3 regions of the Buttiauxella agrestis genome follow, and region 1 is predicted to be linked to each of the others. Evidence: riboswitches for the same ligand, from Rfam matches in the RefSeq annotation. Region 1 holds a riboswitch; each other region holds the start of a gene.
The links. A riboswitch is a leader RNA that binds a small molecule or an ion and turns the genes downstream of it on or off. The one in region 1 is predicted to bind thiamine pyrophosphate.
Positions count from the first base shown of each region.

Region 1 (4,976 bases):
GCACCTCGACTTCGCGACTTAAAAACAGGCTAAGAGTGGGCGCCTGGAGTGCTCCCGCAATCCCCATCATGAAAGCCACAATCATAAATGCGGCATAAACCGGATTGAGGCGGCGTCCTTTGGTCAGAAACCAAATCATGCAGAAATTCCTTTTGTTCGAGCGCTCACTGGGTGTGCAAAACGTAAACTATACCTTAATGACGGGTATAAAAAAGCCAGCAGTAACAATCTGCTGGCCAGGTGAACATCACCAATTCTCAGTCACACATGTCTCAACGAGTCAGTACTTCACGGTCACGGAAGTTGTCACCTCCCACTGCATTAAGTCCTCAAGCATCCTTAGACGTTGCGATGCTGTCAGGCGAGCCAGCCATCCAGCAGAAACACTTTGGGTTGCGGTAAAATACTGTTGATAAAACTTAACCACTGGCGACCGTTTCATATGTACCTCCTCGCTTTCAACGTTGATGATTATTGGCGTAATATGAGGAAAGTTAAATTGATGAGTTTCTGACAGGAGTTCCTCTTTTATGAGTTCGAGTCGTCTGCAACAACAATTCATCCGCCTGTGGCAATATTTCGAAGGTAAACCGCAGGATACAACGTTGAATGACCTGGCCTCGCTGCTGAATTGCTCCCGCCGCCATATGCGCACGCTACTCAGTGCGATGCAGGAAAAGGGCTGGCTGAGCTGGAAAGCGGAAGTCGGACGCGGCAAACGTTCGCAGCTCGAATTTCTCTACACGGGCCTCGCACTCCAGCAACAGCGGGCAGAGGATCTTCTCGAGCAGGACAGAATTGATCAACTGGTGCAGATCGTTGGGGATAAAGCCGCAGTGCGCCAGATGCTGATCTCCCACCTCGGACGCAGCTTCCGGCAGGGGCGACATATTCTGCGCGTTCTTTACTATCGTCCGCTGCTAAACCTGTTACCAGGCTCGGCTTTACGCCGTTCAGAAACGCATATTGCCCGGCAAATTTTCAGCGGCTTAATCCGCATAAATGAGGAAAATGGGGAACTGGAAGCGGATATAGCTCACCACTGGCAGCAAATATCCCCATTACACTGGCGTTTTTATTTGCGTCCAGGCATTCATTTCCACCATGGCCGCGAGCTGGATATGCTCGATGTCATGACCTCTTTGCAACGGATTAATGCGCTACCGCTCTATTCTCACATCACCCAGATTAGCTCCCCAACCGCCTGGACACTGGATATTACGCTCTCACAGCCGGATAACTGGCTGCCGTGGTTGCTTGGCAGTGTCAATGCGATGATTCTGCCGCGTGAGTGGCAAACGCTGGACAACTTTTCCCGCCAGCCAGTCGGCTCCGGCCCCTATTCCGTCGTGCGTAACAACACCAACCAACTAAAGATCCAGGCCTATGATGATTACTTTGGCTATCGCGCATTAATAGACGAAGTGAATTTCTGGGTGCTGCCGGAAATTGGTGAAGACGTCAGTTGTGCGGTGCAATTATCGGGAATGCCTGACAGCGAGAAAGCGGTTGAAAGTCGCCTGGAAGAAGGCTGTTACTACATTTTATTTGATAGACGCTCGCAATCCGGCAGCCATGAACAAGTGCGTCGCTGGTTGAGCCATGTGCTGGCACCTATTCACCTGCTTTATAGCGCGGGCGAACAAAACCAGCAGTATTGGTTCCCGGCATACGGCTTATTGCCACGCTGGCACCATACCCGACCGCAGCCGGTAGTCGAAAAACCCGCAGGGCTTGAGTCCGTAACACTGACGTTCTATCGCGACCACGTTGAGCACCGGGTTATCAGTAAAGTGATGGAACAATTGCTGGCACGCGTAGGCGTAAAACTGGTGGTGCAAGAAGTCAGTTATGAAGAGTGGCATCAGGGCGATGCCGAAAGCGATATCTGGCTTAACAGCGCCAACTTCACCCTGCCGCTAGAATTTTCACTCTTTTCGCATCTCTATGAGGTGCCGCTCATTCAAAAATGTATTGCGATTGACTGGGAATCCGATACCCGTAAATGGCACAACGGCGAGCTTTCACTGCCGGAGTGGTGCCAGAAGCGCGTTGAGAATAATGACATTTTGCCGTTAATTCACCACTGGCTGCGCATCGAGGGACAACGCAGCATGCGCGGCGTGAGGATGAACACGCTCGGCTGGTTTGACTTTAAATCGGCCTGGTTTGCGCCGCCGGAACCTTAATACTTTCGATTCATTCACAGAATCATTACAATGCTCGCGTTCTCAACGGGGTGCTAAGACGAAAGTCTGGCTGAGATAATACCCGTCGAACCTGATCCGGATAATGCCGGCGAAGGGATTTGAGGCTCTATTCTCAAATATCCTTTGCCACCCCTAATTCCAAGAGGTGCAAAGTGTTCAAAAAATTCCTGCCGTTACTGGCACTCATCGCCGCCCCGGTTTTTGCCAAACCCCTGCTGACTGTTTACACCTACGACTCCTTTGCCGCCGACTGGGGTCCAGGCCCTGCGGTGAAAAAAGCCTTTGAAGCTGACTGCAATTGCGAGCTGAAATTCGTCGCACTGGAAGACGGCGTCTCTTTGCTAAATCGCCTGCGCATGGAAGGGAAAAACACCAAGGCTGATGTGGTGCTGGGCCTGGATAACAATTTGCTGGAAGCGGCTGCGCAGACCAAACTGTTTGCCACCAGCAATGTTGATAGCAGCAAACTGAAAATCCCTGGCGGCTGGAACAACGACACGTTCGTGCCTTTCGACTACGGCTATTTCGCTTTCGTCTACGATAAAAACAAACTGAAAAACCCGCCAAAAAGCCTGAAAGAACTGGTCGAAAGCGACCAAAAATGGAAAGTGATTTACCAGGATCCGCGCACCAGCACGCCGGGTTTAGGCCTGCTGTTATGGATGCAAAAAGTTTACGGCGACAAAACGCCTGAAGCCTGGGCGAAACTGGCGAAGAAAACCGTCACCGTCACCAAAGGCTGGTCTGAAGCATACGGCCTGTTCCTGAAAGGCGAAGGTGATTTGGTGATGAGCTACACCACGTCACCGGCGTATCACATTATCGAAGAGAAAAAAGATAACTACGCAGCGGCAAATTTCAGCGAAGGGCATTATTTGCAGGTCGAAGTCGCTGGCCGTCTGGCTTCCAGCAAGCAGCCTGAACTGGCTGAGAAATTCATGAAATTTATCACCTCGCCAGGTTTCCAGAACACCATCCCAACCGGCAACTGGATGTACCCGGTAACGGACGTGAAATTGCCAGAAGGTTTTAACGGCCTGGTGAAACCGCAGACCACGCTGGAATTTAGCCCGCAAGACGTCTCTTCCCATCGCGCCAGCTGGATTAGTGAATGGCAACGCGCCGTCAGCCGCTGATCCCCGGCTGGCTGATTCCAGGGCTATGCGCCGCTACTCTCGTGGTAGCCGTAGCCCTGGCGGCTTTTCTGGCGCTGTGGTTTAACGCGCCGCAAACCGATATCCGTGCTCTGGTGCAGGATAGCTATTTGTGGCACGTACTGCGTTTCTCGTTCTGGCAAGCATTCCTCTCCGCTGCCCTTTCGGTATTTCCGGCGATTTTCCTCGCCCGCGCACTTTACCGCCGCCGTTTTCCGGGGCGGCTCGCGCTGTTACGCCTGTGCGCCATGACGCTGGTTTTGCCAGTGTTAGTGGCCGTGTTCGGGATTCTGACGGTTTACGGCCGCGAAGGTTGGCTGGCCTCATTGTGCGCCTGGCTGGGCATTGAATGGGTTTTCTCGCCATATGGCCTTAAGGGCATTTTATTAGCTCACGTCTTTTTTAACCTGCCGATGGCGACGCGTTTGCTGCTTCAGGCGCTGGAAAATATCCCCAGCGAACAGCGCCAGGTCGCCGCACAGCTGGGAATGCAGGGCTGGAATTTCTTCCGCTTTGTGGAATGGCCGTGGTTACGCCGCCAGATTCTTCCTGCCGCCGCACTCATTTTCATGCTTTGCTTCGCCAGTTTTGCCACCGTGCTTTCACTGGGCGGCGGGCCGCAGGCGACCACTATCGAACTGGCCATCTTCCAGGCGCTGAGTTACGACTACGATCCAGCCCGTGCGGCGTTGCTCGCATTAGTACAAATGATTTGCTGCCTGGGTCTGGTGCTGATGAGCCAACGCCTTAGCAAAGCGATTCCGGTGGGTATCAGCCAGATGCAAGGCTGGCGCGACCCGCAGGATAACCTGCGCCGCAGACTGTGTGACGGGCTGCTTATCGTACTCGCACTGCTGTTGTTATTACCGCCGCTGATAGCGGTCATCATTGATGGCATCAATAGCGGCCTGGGTTCTGTGCTGTCACAACCGATTCTATGGCAGGCATTATTCACCTCATTACGAATCGCCGTGGGCGCAGGGTTAATCTGTGTGGTGATAACAGTGATGCTGCTGTGGAGTTCGCGTGAATTGCGCCTGCGCAACCGCGCATTTGCCGGGCAGGCGCTGGAACTGAGCGGCATGTTGATTTTAGCCATGCCGGGCATTGTGCTGGCAACCGGCTTTTTCCTGTTGCTCAATAACAGCGTGGGTTTGCCGCAAACCGCTGACGGCATCGTAATTTTTACCAATGCGCTGATGGCCATTCCCTATGCGTTGAAAGTGCTGGAAAACCCGATGCTGGATGTCGCGGAACGCTACGGCAAATTGTGCCAGTCACTCAATATCAGTGGCTTAAATCGCCTACGCTACATCGAGTTACGGGCGCTCAAACGCCCACTGGCACAGGCGCTAGCATTTGCCTGCGTGCTCTCGATTGGTGATTTTGGCGTCGTGGCGCTATTTGGTAATGAAGATTTCCGCACGCTACCGTTCTATCTCTATCAACAAATTGGTTCATATCGTAGCCAGGATGGCGCCGTTACCGCGCTGATCCTGCTGATACTGTGCTTTGCTTTATTCACATTGATTGAAAAACTTCCGGGACGCCATGCTAACGCTAACTGATGTAACCTGGCTCTATCACCATTTACCGATGCGTTTTTCGATGC
Region 1 is NZ_UIGI01000001.1:746,571-751,546, reverse strand. Features, by position in the region: gene DY231_RS03680 (sugar efflux transporter) at 1-139, opposite strand, end outside; gene sgrT (glucose uptake inhibitor SgrT) at 281-442, opposite strand; gene sgrR (HTH-type transcriptional regulator SgrR) at 531-2,189, shown strand; TPP riboswitch at 2,226-2,325, shown strand; gene thiB (thiamine ABC transporter substrate binding subunit) at 2,363-3,346, shown strand; gene thiP (thiamine/thiamine pyrophosphate ABC transporter permease ThiP) at 3,322-4,932, shown strand; gene thiQ (thiamine ABC transporter ATP-binding protein ThiQ) at 4,916-4,976, shown strand, end outside.

Region 2 (4,976 bases), 850 kb from region 1:
AGCCCTGAAGCCAACCCACACCCATGGTGATGAGCATTTTTTTAATTTCTTCGCTTTCAACAAATTCCGCGACAACTTCCAGATTTTTGAATTTCGCGGCTTCGCAAAAAGACATCACGATAAAATGGTCGAACTTTTCAGCAACAATATTGCGGACAAATGAACCATCTATTTTAAGAATATCTGCTTCTAAGTTTTTCAGGCGAGAATAACTGGAGGCACCGGTCCCAAAATCATCAATTGCAATCTTACAACCCTGGTTACGCAACTCTCGTAATACATTTGCAGCATTCAAGTTATCGATAATATCTGATTCAATAATTTCGAAGATGATACGTTCCGGGCGAATTGACCAGGTGTTAAATAAAGTGAAAAGCCTGTCGAGGAAATCAGATTTTATCAGCGACTGCGGGGTAAGATTTATCGAGAAACGACTGTCCGGTTGGGATGACCCCAGAGAGTGCATAAAACGAAACGTCTGCTCTATGACCGTCATATCCACTTCTGCGAGCAGGCCGGCTTCTTCTGCAAAGGGCAAAAAGGTATTCGGGAAAAGTAAATTATTATTCCCCGTGTTAATCCGTATCAGGATTTCTTGATATCTGTCGGAACTGCTCGTGGAGACGATAGGCTGCGCCAGTAATACAAATGATTTTTGGTCTATTGACTGCTGCAACAGGTGGCGTATCACCGCTGGATTGACAGCGCTATCGCCAGCTTCATTCATATTCAGGTTTTCAGGTTTGCCATTTTGCAGCGAAACGAAAGTGCTGGCATTGAGTTGCCCGACAACATACGAAAGATTGGGGATGTTGTTATCGTAACGCATCCAGGATAAGCCAAAGTTTAACCCTAACTCCATCTCCCCCCAGGAAAAACGAAACGAAGTCATGGCTTTATAATAAGAGTCGATAAGACTTTCATTCATATTGTCCAGACGCAGGAAAATACCATATCCAGGACTGTAATAAATATTGTCATACCCCTTAAGCAGCGGTGTTAAGTATGCAACCACGGCTTTAACAAATTCAAAGCGGAAAGCAATACCATGAGCTTGTGTTAAAGAGTTTAATTCCGGGCACTGCACGGTACATAACCCTGCGTTCGGATACTGTATGAGATCTTTTTTAAGCGCTTGTAAATTGGGCAGGCCGGTATGAGGTTCAGATAACGAGATGCGCTTAAGATGTTTGATGTAGTTAAGAATGCGTGTTGCCAGTACACCAACAAGGACAATAGTCAGAGAAAATATGGCAATCATTGATGATGCAAGCGCCAGATGGCCGATATAGTGCTCTACCGTAAATTCATTTTTTATCGATATATAATTATCAGTGTAATAGCCTAACAAAATGAGCATGAAAACCCATAATGGGTTTATGAGTGCATGGCCCAATCGGATTGAGCCCCAAAGCATTACGGGTAATAGTAATACTATGGAATAATCAGTAAATATTAAAATGTCATTTCTTGTTGTAATCATGCAGTACATAATAGCAATTAAAAGCATTGCCCATACTAGCTGACTTATTGCATGTGGCCCATTAACAATCAAATCTTTTAACTGGCGCAAATAGCTTAAAAACCATGAGGGTTTGTAGCAGGTGCGGAAAAGTAAATAGCAAAATGGGACACCTGTAATACAGGACGTCAACATCCATTGAATATTGATCAGCGTGATAACGCTAAATATGTTTTCATCAGAAGCTGAGATAAAACGAAATTTGAGCAGTAACCACTGGTAGAGCACGGTAAATGTAAAACTATTAAGGCAAATGAGCCAACATATGCGTTGCGCAGAGAGGCGACTGCGCCCAAAACTGACCATGCCTCGTTTGCCCGTTGCACAAAAATAGAGCGTGACACAGATTAAAGCACTGCTCAACTGTGCAGCGATACTCAGGTAATCAAACAATGGATAGTGGTAAAAACTGTAAAGGGCAAACAGGGCTAACGTCGGGAGTGCCCTGCGATGGTATAAAATCAGCAATGCTGTAACGATGGGTAAGGTCAGGTCATAAAACCGTAGCGGTATCCCAACTATTTCAACACGATGACCCAGTTTCGCAGCAAGCGAATATAAAAAGAAAAATGTGACACATATTTTAATGTGCTGTTGAATACTTGCTGATAAAACCATATTTTTTAGCGTAAAACCCTAAATTTGATTAATAAACGCGCGCTGCCCAATATAAGATATTTTAGAATATCATGTTTTTAATAAACCAACGCTCAACAGTTTTGTGGGTATTAATTTCATATGGAATCTTGTGCGAGTCAATTGGAATATAGACCTGCGCGAAGATTACTTGTTGTTTCTTTGCTATGAATGTTGTTTTTATTGGTTAAATGTTTTTAATGCTTGTGAATATGTGATTGTCATTATAATAATATAATTCGATGATGACATTCTCCTGTTATATTCACAAAGCTATAACTGTTGCGCATGAAAGTTACACCCTGCTAAAAATGTTAATTACTTGTTGATGCCCGCTATTAATTTTATGTATAAATTACTCTAAACAATACAGCGTGAAGAAAGGGTAACAGTATGGAAATAATCACACCGAGATTGATCCTCCGGCCACTTCGTTCGGAAGATGCCGAGCAAATTCAAAACGTATTTCCGCGCTGGGAGATTGTGCGTTACCTGGTTTCTACTGTTCCATGGCCTTATCCACCTGGCGCGGCAAAACATTATGTCGATAATGTTGCGCTGCCTGCGGTAAAAGAAGGAAAGGGCTGGTTCTGGTCCATTCGGCGTAAAGAAAATCCGCAGGAATTAATTGGGCTAATTTGTCTGATGGATACTCCAGATAACAACCGTGGTTTCTGGTTAGTCCCGGAATGGCAAGGACAGGGCCTGATGAGTGAGGCCTGCGGTGGAGTGAATGATTTCTGGTTTGAAACACTCGAGAAAGACGTGTTACGCGCGCCAAAGGCCGTCGCCAATGACCGTTCCAAAAACCTTTCCATCCGTCACGGTATGCGGCTTATCTGCACCGAAAAATCGCAATATGTGAGTGGTGAAATGGATTCGGAGCTTTGGGAAATAACCCGCGATGAATGGCGGCAATTCAAAAAGTTAACGTCGCTGGCTTAACCTCTGGCAGCACAGGCGGTTTACAGTCACTGTCGCGCGCATTATTCTTGTGAACGCAAAAGTATGATTTATCAATGACTCGGGGTGCCCTTCTTTGTGAAGGCTGAGAAATACCCGTACCACCTGATCTGGATAATGCCAGCGTAGGGAAGTCAGATGCCTGCCCGGTCATCTCTTCTTCACGCCAGGCAGGAGCTTACAAGATGCAACCTGACCTGCTACCCGGCCACTGCGCCGCCTCGGTTTTACATAACTTACGCAGCACTCCCCCTTTAGTCCATTGCATGACCAATGATGTGGTGCAGAGTTTTACCGCCAACGTGCTGCTCGCCATTGGCGCGGCTCCCGCTATGGTCATTGAGCCCGAAGAGGCCGCGCAATTTGCCCCCATTGCCAGTGCATTGCTGATTAATATCGGGACACTCACCGCCGACAGCAGCCGCGCAATGCTGGCCGCCATTCACGCCGCGAATCAATCATCCACGCCATGGGTACTCGATCCGGTTGCCGTCGGCGCTCTGGCGTTTCGTACCCGATTTGCACGCGAAGTTCTCGCGCTAAAACCTGCCGCAATCCGCGGTAATGCTTCAGAAATCTTAGCATTAGCGGGGGAGCATTCCGCAGGCCGTGGCGTAGATAGCGCTGACGATGCACTTTCTGCATTACCCGCCGCCCTTAAACTGGCACAGCTTACTGGCGCGGTGGTGGCAGTCACCGGCGAGGAAGATTACGTCACCGATGGCGAAAACGCCTGGAGCGTTGCGGGCGGCGGCGTGTTGATGACGCGCGTGGTCGGCACCGGTTGCGCGCTTTCCGCCGTGGTTGCCGCTTGCTGTTCGCTGCCAGGGTCAAGGCTGGATAACGTCGCTGCCGCCTGCCAGTTTATGAAATTCGCCGGTGAACAGGCGATTGCCGTGAGTCGCGGTCCTGGCAGTTTTGTCCCGGCGTTTCTTGACGCACTTTACGGGCTCAATGCGGAGGCTCTGGCATGAAAGGGCAAAAACGTATTAACGCATTGACTATTGCTGGCACTGACCCGAGCGGGGGCGCGGGCATTCAGGCTGACCTGAAAACATTCTCGGCACTGGGTGCGTATGGCACCAGCGTGATCACCGCGCTGGTGGCGCAAAACACGCGCGGCGTGCAGTCTGTTTATCGCATTGAACCGGCGTTTGTCGCCGCCCAGCTTGATTCAGTGCTCAGTGATGTGCGTATCGATACCATTAAAATTGGCATGCTGGCTGAAACTGATATCGTCGAAGCGGTGGCTGAACGGTTGGCTTTTTACCATGCGCAAAACGTGATACTCGATACGGTCATGCTGGCGAAAAGTGGTGATCCCTTGCTTGCGCCCTCTGCGGTCGATAGCCTGTGTCGTCGGCTGTTGCCGCAAGTGGCGCTGATCACACCGAATCTGCCTGAAGCCGCCGCGCTGCTGGATGCGCCTCATGCCCAAAATGAGCGAGAAATGAAGGAGCAGGGTGATGCGCTGCTGGGGATGGGTTGCAAAGCGGTGTTGATGAAAGGCGGCCATCTTGATAACGCCGAAAGCCCGGACTGGTTATTTACCCGTGACGGTGGGCAGCGTTTTACCGCTCCGCGCGTCCAGACTCGCCACACTCACGGTACGGGATGTACGCTTTCTGCGGCCCTTGCCGCACTTTATCCGCGCTATCTGGACTGGCCGAAGACGATTTCGGCGGCTAAAGCGTGGCTATCTCAGGCGTTAGAGCAGGCAGATTCGCTGGAAGTGGGCAACGGAACTGGACCGGTGCATCATTTTCACCAATGGTGGTAATCGAGGTAATACCTGTATAAGACCATTGAGTTATACTGGTTTCACCTTATCTTCCGGACATTTGCGCGACATGGA
Region 2 is NZ_UIGI01000001.1:1,596,466-1,601,441, forward strand. Features, by position in the region: gene DY231_RS07575 (sensor domain-containing phosphodiesterase) at 1-2,140, opposite strand, end outside; gene DY231_RS07580 (GNAT family N-acetyltransferase) at 2,552-3,103, shown strand; TPP riboswitch at 3,174-3,270, shown strand; gene thiM (hydroxyethylthiazole kinase) at 3,307-4,095, shown strand; gene thiD (bifunctional hydroxymethylpyrimidine kinase/phosphomethylpyrimidine kinase) at 4,092-4,901, shown strand; gene DY231_RS07595 (GntR family transcriptional regulator) at 4,972-4,976, shown strand, end outside.
Region 2: linked by a shared signal. The riboswitch ahead of thiM (hydroxyethylthiazole kinase) and the one ahead of thiB (thiamine ABC transporter substrate binding subunit) in region 1 are both predicted to bind thiamine pyrophosphate.

Region 3 (4,976 bases), 3.9 Mb from region 1:
CTCAACGTCATCGTCGTGTTTGTCTTTGATGCGCAATTGAATGGTGCGCACGCCTGCTCCCAACAGTCGTTCAATCCATTTAACGCTATCAACTACCGGATATAAACCCAGCCGCTGCGGCACAGCGGGAAATGCAGGTTTGTTCATCACACTTCCTCCTGACGCAGATAAATTTCGCCACCTTTTGCCCGGAAGGTTTGCGACATATCTTCCAGTCCGACTTCTATGGCTTGTTTAGCAGCGAAATCGCGAACCTCCTGGGAGATTTTCATTGAGCAGAATTTTGGCCCGCACATGGAACAGAAGTGCGCGACTTTGCCGGACTCCTGCGGCAGCGTTTCATCGTGATACGCGCGGGCAGTGAACGGGTCGAGTGCGAGGTTAAACTGATCTTCCCAGCGGAATTCAAAGCGGGCTTTCGACATGGCGTTATCGCGTATCTGCGCACCAGGGTGGCCTTTTGCGAGGTCTGCGGCATGGGCCGCAATTTTGTAGGTAATCAGCCCCTGTTTAACATCTTCTTTGTTCGGCAGGCCGAGATGCTCTTTTGGCGTGACGTAACACAGCATCGCGCAGCCAAACCAGCCAATCATGGCCGCACCAATACCCGAGGTGAAATGGTCGTAACCCGGTGCAATATCGGTGGTCAGCGGGCCGAGCGTGTAGAACGGCGCTTCGTGGCAATGCTCCAGTTCTTCGGTCATGTTGCGGCGAATCATCTGCATTGGCACATGCCCCGGACCTTCAATCATCACCTGCACATCGTACTCCCAGGCGATTTTGGTTAACTCGCCAAGCGTATGCAGCTCAGCGAATTGTGCTTCATCGTTGGCATCCTGAATGGAGCCGGGGCGCAGGCCATCGCCTAAAGAGAGTGAAACGTCGTAAGCCGCGCAGATTTCGCAGATTTCGCGGTAGTGCTCATACAGGAAGTTTTCCTGATGATGCGACAGGCACCATTTCGCCATAATCGATCCACCGCGCGAAACAATCCCGGTGAGGCGTTTAGCGGTCATCGGCACATAACGCAGCAGTACTCCGGCGTGAATCGTGAAATAGTCCACGCCTTGCTCGGCCTGTTCCAACAGCGTGTCGCGGAACATTTCCCAGGTCAGGTCTTCGGCGATGCCATCCACTTTCTCCAGCGCCTGGTAAATTGGCACGGTGCCGATGGGGACCGGGCTGTTACGCAAAATCCATTCACGGGTTTCGTGGATATAGCGGCCCGTAGACAGATCCATCACGGTATCTGCGCCCCAGCGCGTTGACCACACCAGCTTCTCCACTTCTTCTTCGATTGAAGATGTGACCGCCGAGTTGCCAATATTGGCGTTCACTTTCACCAGGAAATTACGCCCGATAATCATCGGCTCGGATTCGGGGTGGTTGATATTGGCGGGGATAATTGCCCGTCCAGCCGCCACTTCGTCGCGCACAAATTCCGGCGTGATATTTTCTGGCAGACGAGCGCCAAAACCCTGGCCTGGATGCTGGTGGCGTAACACTTCATCGCGAATACGCTCGCGGCCCATATTTTCACGAATGGCGATGAACTCCATTTCCGGAGTCACTCTTCCCTGGCGTGCATAGTGCAGTTGCGTGACGGTTTTCCCGGCTTTAGCCCGCTTAGGCGTGAGCTGTGTTTCGAAACGCAATTCATCCAGACCGTCATCGGCCAGGCGCTCTTTGGTGTAGGCAGAGCTGCGGTCGGTCAGGATTTCGCAATCATTACGTTCGGCAATCCAGTTTTCACGTAGTGGCGAAAGGCCGCGCAGGACATCGATGCTGATAGCCGGGTCGCCATACGCGCCAGAAGTGTCATAAACCGGAATGGCATCGTTAGGGGTGAACTGCGGGTTTTCTTTGCTACCGCCAGTGGCAGTCGGGCTAAGTTGGATTTCACGCATCGGCACGCGAATATCATCACGCGAGCCGGTGAGGTAAATGCGCTGAGAGTTAGGGAAAGCAGTGCCTTCGAGGGTATTGATAAAGTGTTGGGCAGCAGCACGCTGTTCGCGACGGTTTGGTTTTTTTTCAGTAGTAGACATAGCTCATTCCAGTAATTATCAGGAAGTGGCTTGTCAGAACAACGGAGGAGTAATGAATGTGGGGCGCCCGCGCACGGGTGAACCCAAAAGCAGAATTACTCTTGTTCCCTTCGCAGGTATTAACCTGATCAGGTTCCGCGGATCCCGAATTAACGGTCTCAGCCGGTGCTTAACTAAGTTAAACACTCGGCACTCCGACAAGAAGAAACCCGTATTGCTACGGGTCAATATGTAAATTACGCGTTAACAGAGCAGAACTCAAGCCGGACGTGCAAGGCTACCGGTCTCGTTCGCACTGTCATTTAGATCGTGGTCGTACGCCAACTGAATCAGTTTATCTTCCAGCGAAAAGCGTGATTCTAATGCTTCACCAATGCCGGAAAGTGCTTTCTGGAACTCAATATAGTTATCATGATCGATTGCGCTTTCGAGATGCGAATCGTAGAAATCCATGATTTGCTGGGTGTTGGCTTCAAGCTGTGGGTAAAGATGAGTGGCGGCTAAAAGTGGGCTGCTACCTTCCATTTCACTGATAATGCGTTCATAAATATTAAAATGGCCGGAAGAAAGATAATCCACGAGGTTATGGCAAAAATTATCCAGAGCCTTTTCATTGAGCGCGGTATGGGATTCCTTGTTAGGCTTGATCCCAACCATATTGTAATAAGCTACCAACAGATGTTTGCGGGCATGAAGCCATTGGTCGATTAACTCATTACTACCACCAACGCGCTCAGTCAGGTTTTCTAACTGGTTAAGCATGATTGACTCCGTGAGTAGAGATGTGACGCAAACGTACCCAAAAGTGTTACGACTATTTGTTTATACCAGCGAACTCGGGGATGTGCACCAGGTTATGGAACGCGTAATTCAAAAGTTAGATCAGGGCTGGTTTATCGTCAGTCATGAACAAAAACTGTGGCTGCCTAAAGGTGAGCTACCTCACGGAGCGGCAGAGGAATTTCAATTAGATGGCGCGGTGGGGATACCCATCGGCGAATGGGAAAATGAGCCTGTCTGGCTGGTGCGAGAAAATCGCAAGGCGGATATGGGGTCTGTGCGCCAGGTGATTGACCAGGATGTGGGGTTGTTCCAACTGGCGGGCCGTGGCGTGCAACTGGCGGAGTTTTACCGTTCGCACAAATTCTGCGGTTATTGCGGCCACGAGATGCACGTTAGTAAGACAGAATGGGCGATGCTGTGCTCCCATTGTCGGGAACGCTACTACCCGCAAATCTCACCGTGCATCATTGTGGCGATTCGCCGCGACGATCATATTCTGCTCGCCCAACACACACGCCATCGCAACGGGATTTACACCGTGCTGGCTGGGTTCGTCGAAGTCGGGGAAACCCTCGAGCAAGCTGTGGCCCGTGAAGTGATGGAAGAAAGCAGCATCCGCGTGAAAAACTTACGTTACGTCACCTCGCAACCCTGGCCGTTCCCGCAATCGTTGATGACTGCGTTTATGGCGGATTATCACAGTGGCGAGATTAAAATTGACCCGAAAGAGTTAATTGACGCGGGCTGGTATCGATATGATCAGCTCCCGCTGTTGCCGCCGCCAGGTACGGTGGCGCGTCGTTTGATTGAAGATACCGTCGCCCTGTGTCGCGCGGACTATGAGTGATAAACTTGAGCGATACAGCCAAAGGAAATTCAAAATGACTGAACTGAAGAACGACCGTTACCTGCGGGCGCTGCAACGCCAACCTGTAGATACCACGCCAGTATGGATGATGAGGCAGGCAGGTCGTTACTTGCCAGAATACAAAGCCACGCGCGCTGTCGCAGGCGATTTTATGTCGCTGTGCAAAAATGCGGAGCTGGCTTGTGAAGTGACATTGCAGCCGCTGCGTCGCTACCCGCTGGATGCGGCGATCCTCTTCTCCGATATTCTCACCGTTCCCGACGCGATGGGGCTAGGTCTCTATTTTGAAGCCGGTGAAGGCCCACGTTTTCGTTCGCCTGTGACCAGCCGTGCCGATGTCGAAAAACTGCCCATTCCTGATCCAGAAGATGAACTGGGTTATGTGATGAACGCGGTGCGTACTATTCGCCGTGAGCTAAAAGGCGAAGTGCCGCTGATTGGTTTCACCGGCAGCCCATGGACGCTGGCGACTTATATGGTTGAAGGCGGCAGCAGCAAAGCGTTTACCGTTATCAAAAAAATGATGTATGCCGATCCGCAAGCGCTGCATCTTCTGCTCGATAAGCTGGCGCAAAGCGTCACGCTGTACCTGAATGCGCAAATCAAAGCCGGTGCGCAATCGGTGATGATTTTCGATACCTGGGGTGGCGTGCTGACCGGGCGTGATTATCAGCAGTTCTCGCTCTATTACATGCACAAAATCATTGATGGCTTGCTGCGTGAAAACGAAGGTCGTCGCGTGCCGGTGACGATGTTCACCAAAGGCGGCGGTCAGTGGCTGGAAGCGATGGCCGAAACGGGTTGTGATGCGCTGGGCTTAGACTGGACGACCGACATCGCTGATGCTCGCCGCCGTGTTGGCCATAAAGTTGCGTTGCAAGGCAATATGGACCCGTCAATGCTGTACGCACAGCCTGCGCGTATTGAAGAAGAAGTCGCAACGATTCTGGCTGGGTTCGGTAAAGGTGAAGGCCACGTCTTTAACCTCGGTCACGGTATTCATCAGGATGTGCCGCCAGAGCACGCGGGTGCATTTGTTGAAGCGGTGCACCGTTTGTCGAAACCGTATCACCTGTAAGAGTCAGGAGAGTGGATGGATCTTGCAATCCTTCGTAAACAACAGATCGAACTGGCAGCCAAGGTGATCCGCGAAGATCGCCTGGAGCAAGATCCTCCCCGGTTAATCGCCGGGGCTGACGTCGGGTTTGAGCAGGGCGGCGACGTCACGCGCGCCGCCATCGTGCTTTTAAAATATCCTTCCCTCGAGCTGGTTGAAT
Region 3 is NZ_UIGI01000001.1:4,677,557-4,682,532, reverse strand. Features, by position in the region: gene thiE (thiamine phosphate synthase) at 1-147, opposite strand, end outside; gene thiC (phosphomethylpyrimidine synthase ThiC) at 147-2,048, opposite strand; TPP riboswitch at 2,137-2,255, opposite strand; gene rsd (sigma D regulator) at 2,307-2,810, opposite strand; gene nudC (NAD(+) diphosphatase) at 2,905-3,678, shown strand; gene hemE (uroporphyrinogen decarboxylase) at 3,713-4,777, shown strand; gene nfi (deoxyribonuclease V) at 4,793-4,976, shown strand, end outside.
Region 3: linked by a shared signal. The riboswitch ahead of thiC (phosphomethylpyrimidine synthase ThiC) and the one ahead of thiB (thiamine ABC transporter substrate binding subunit) in region 1 are both predicted to bind thiamine pyrophosphate.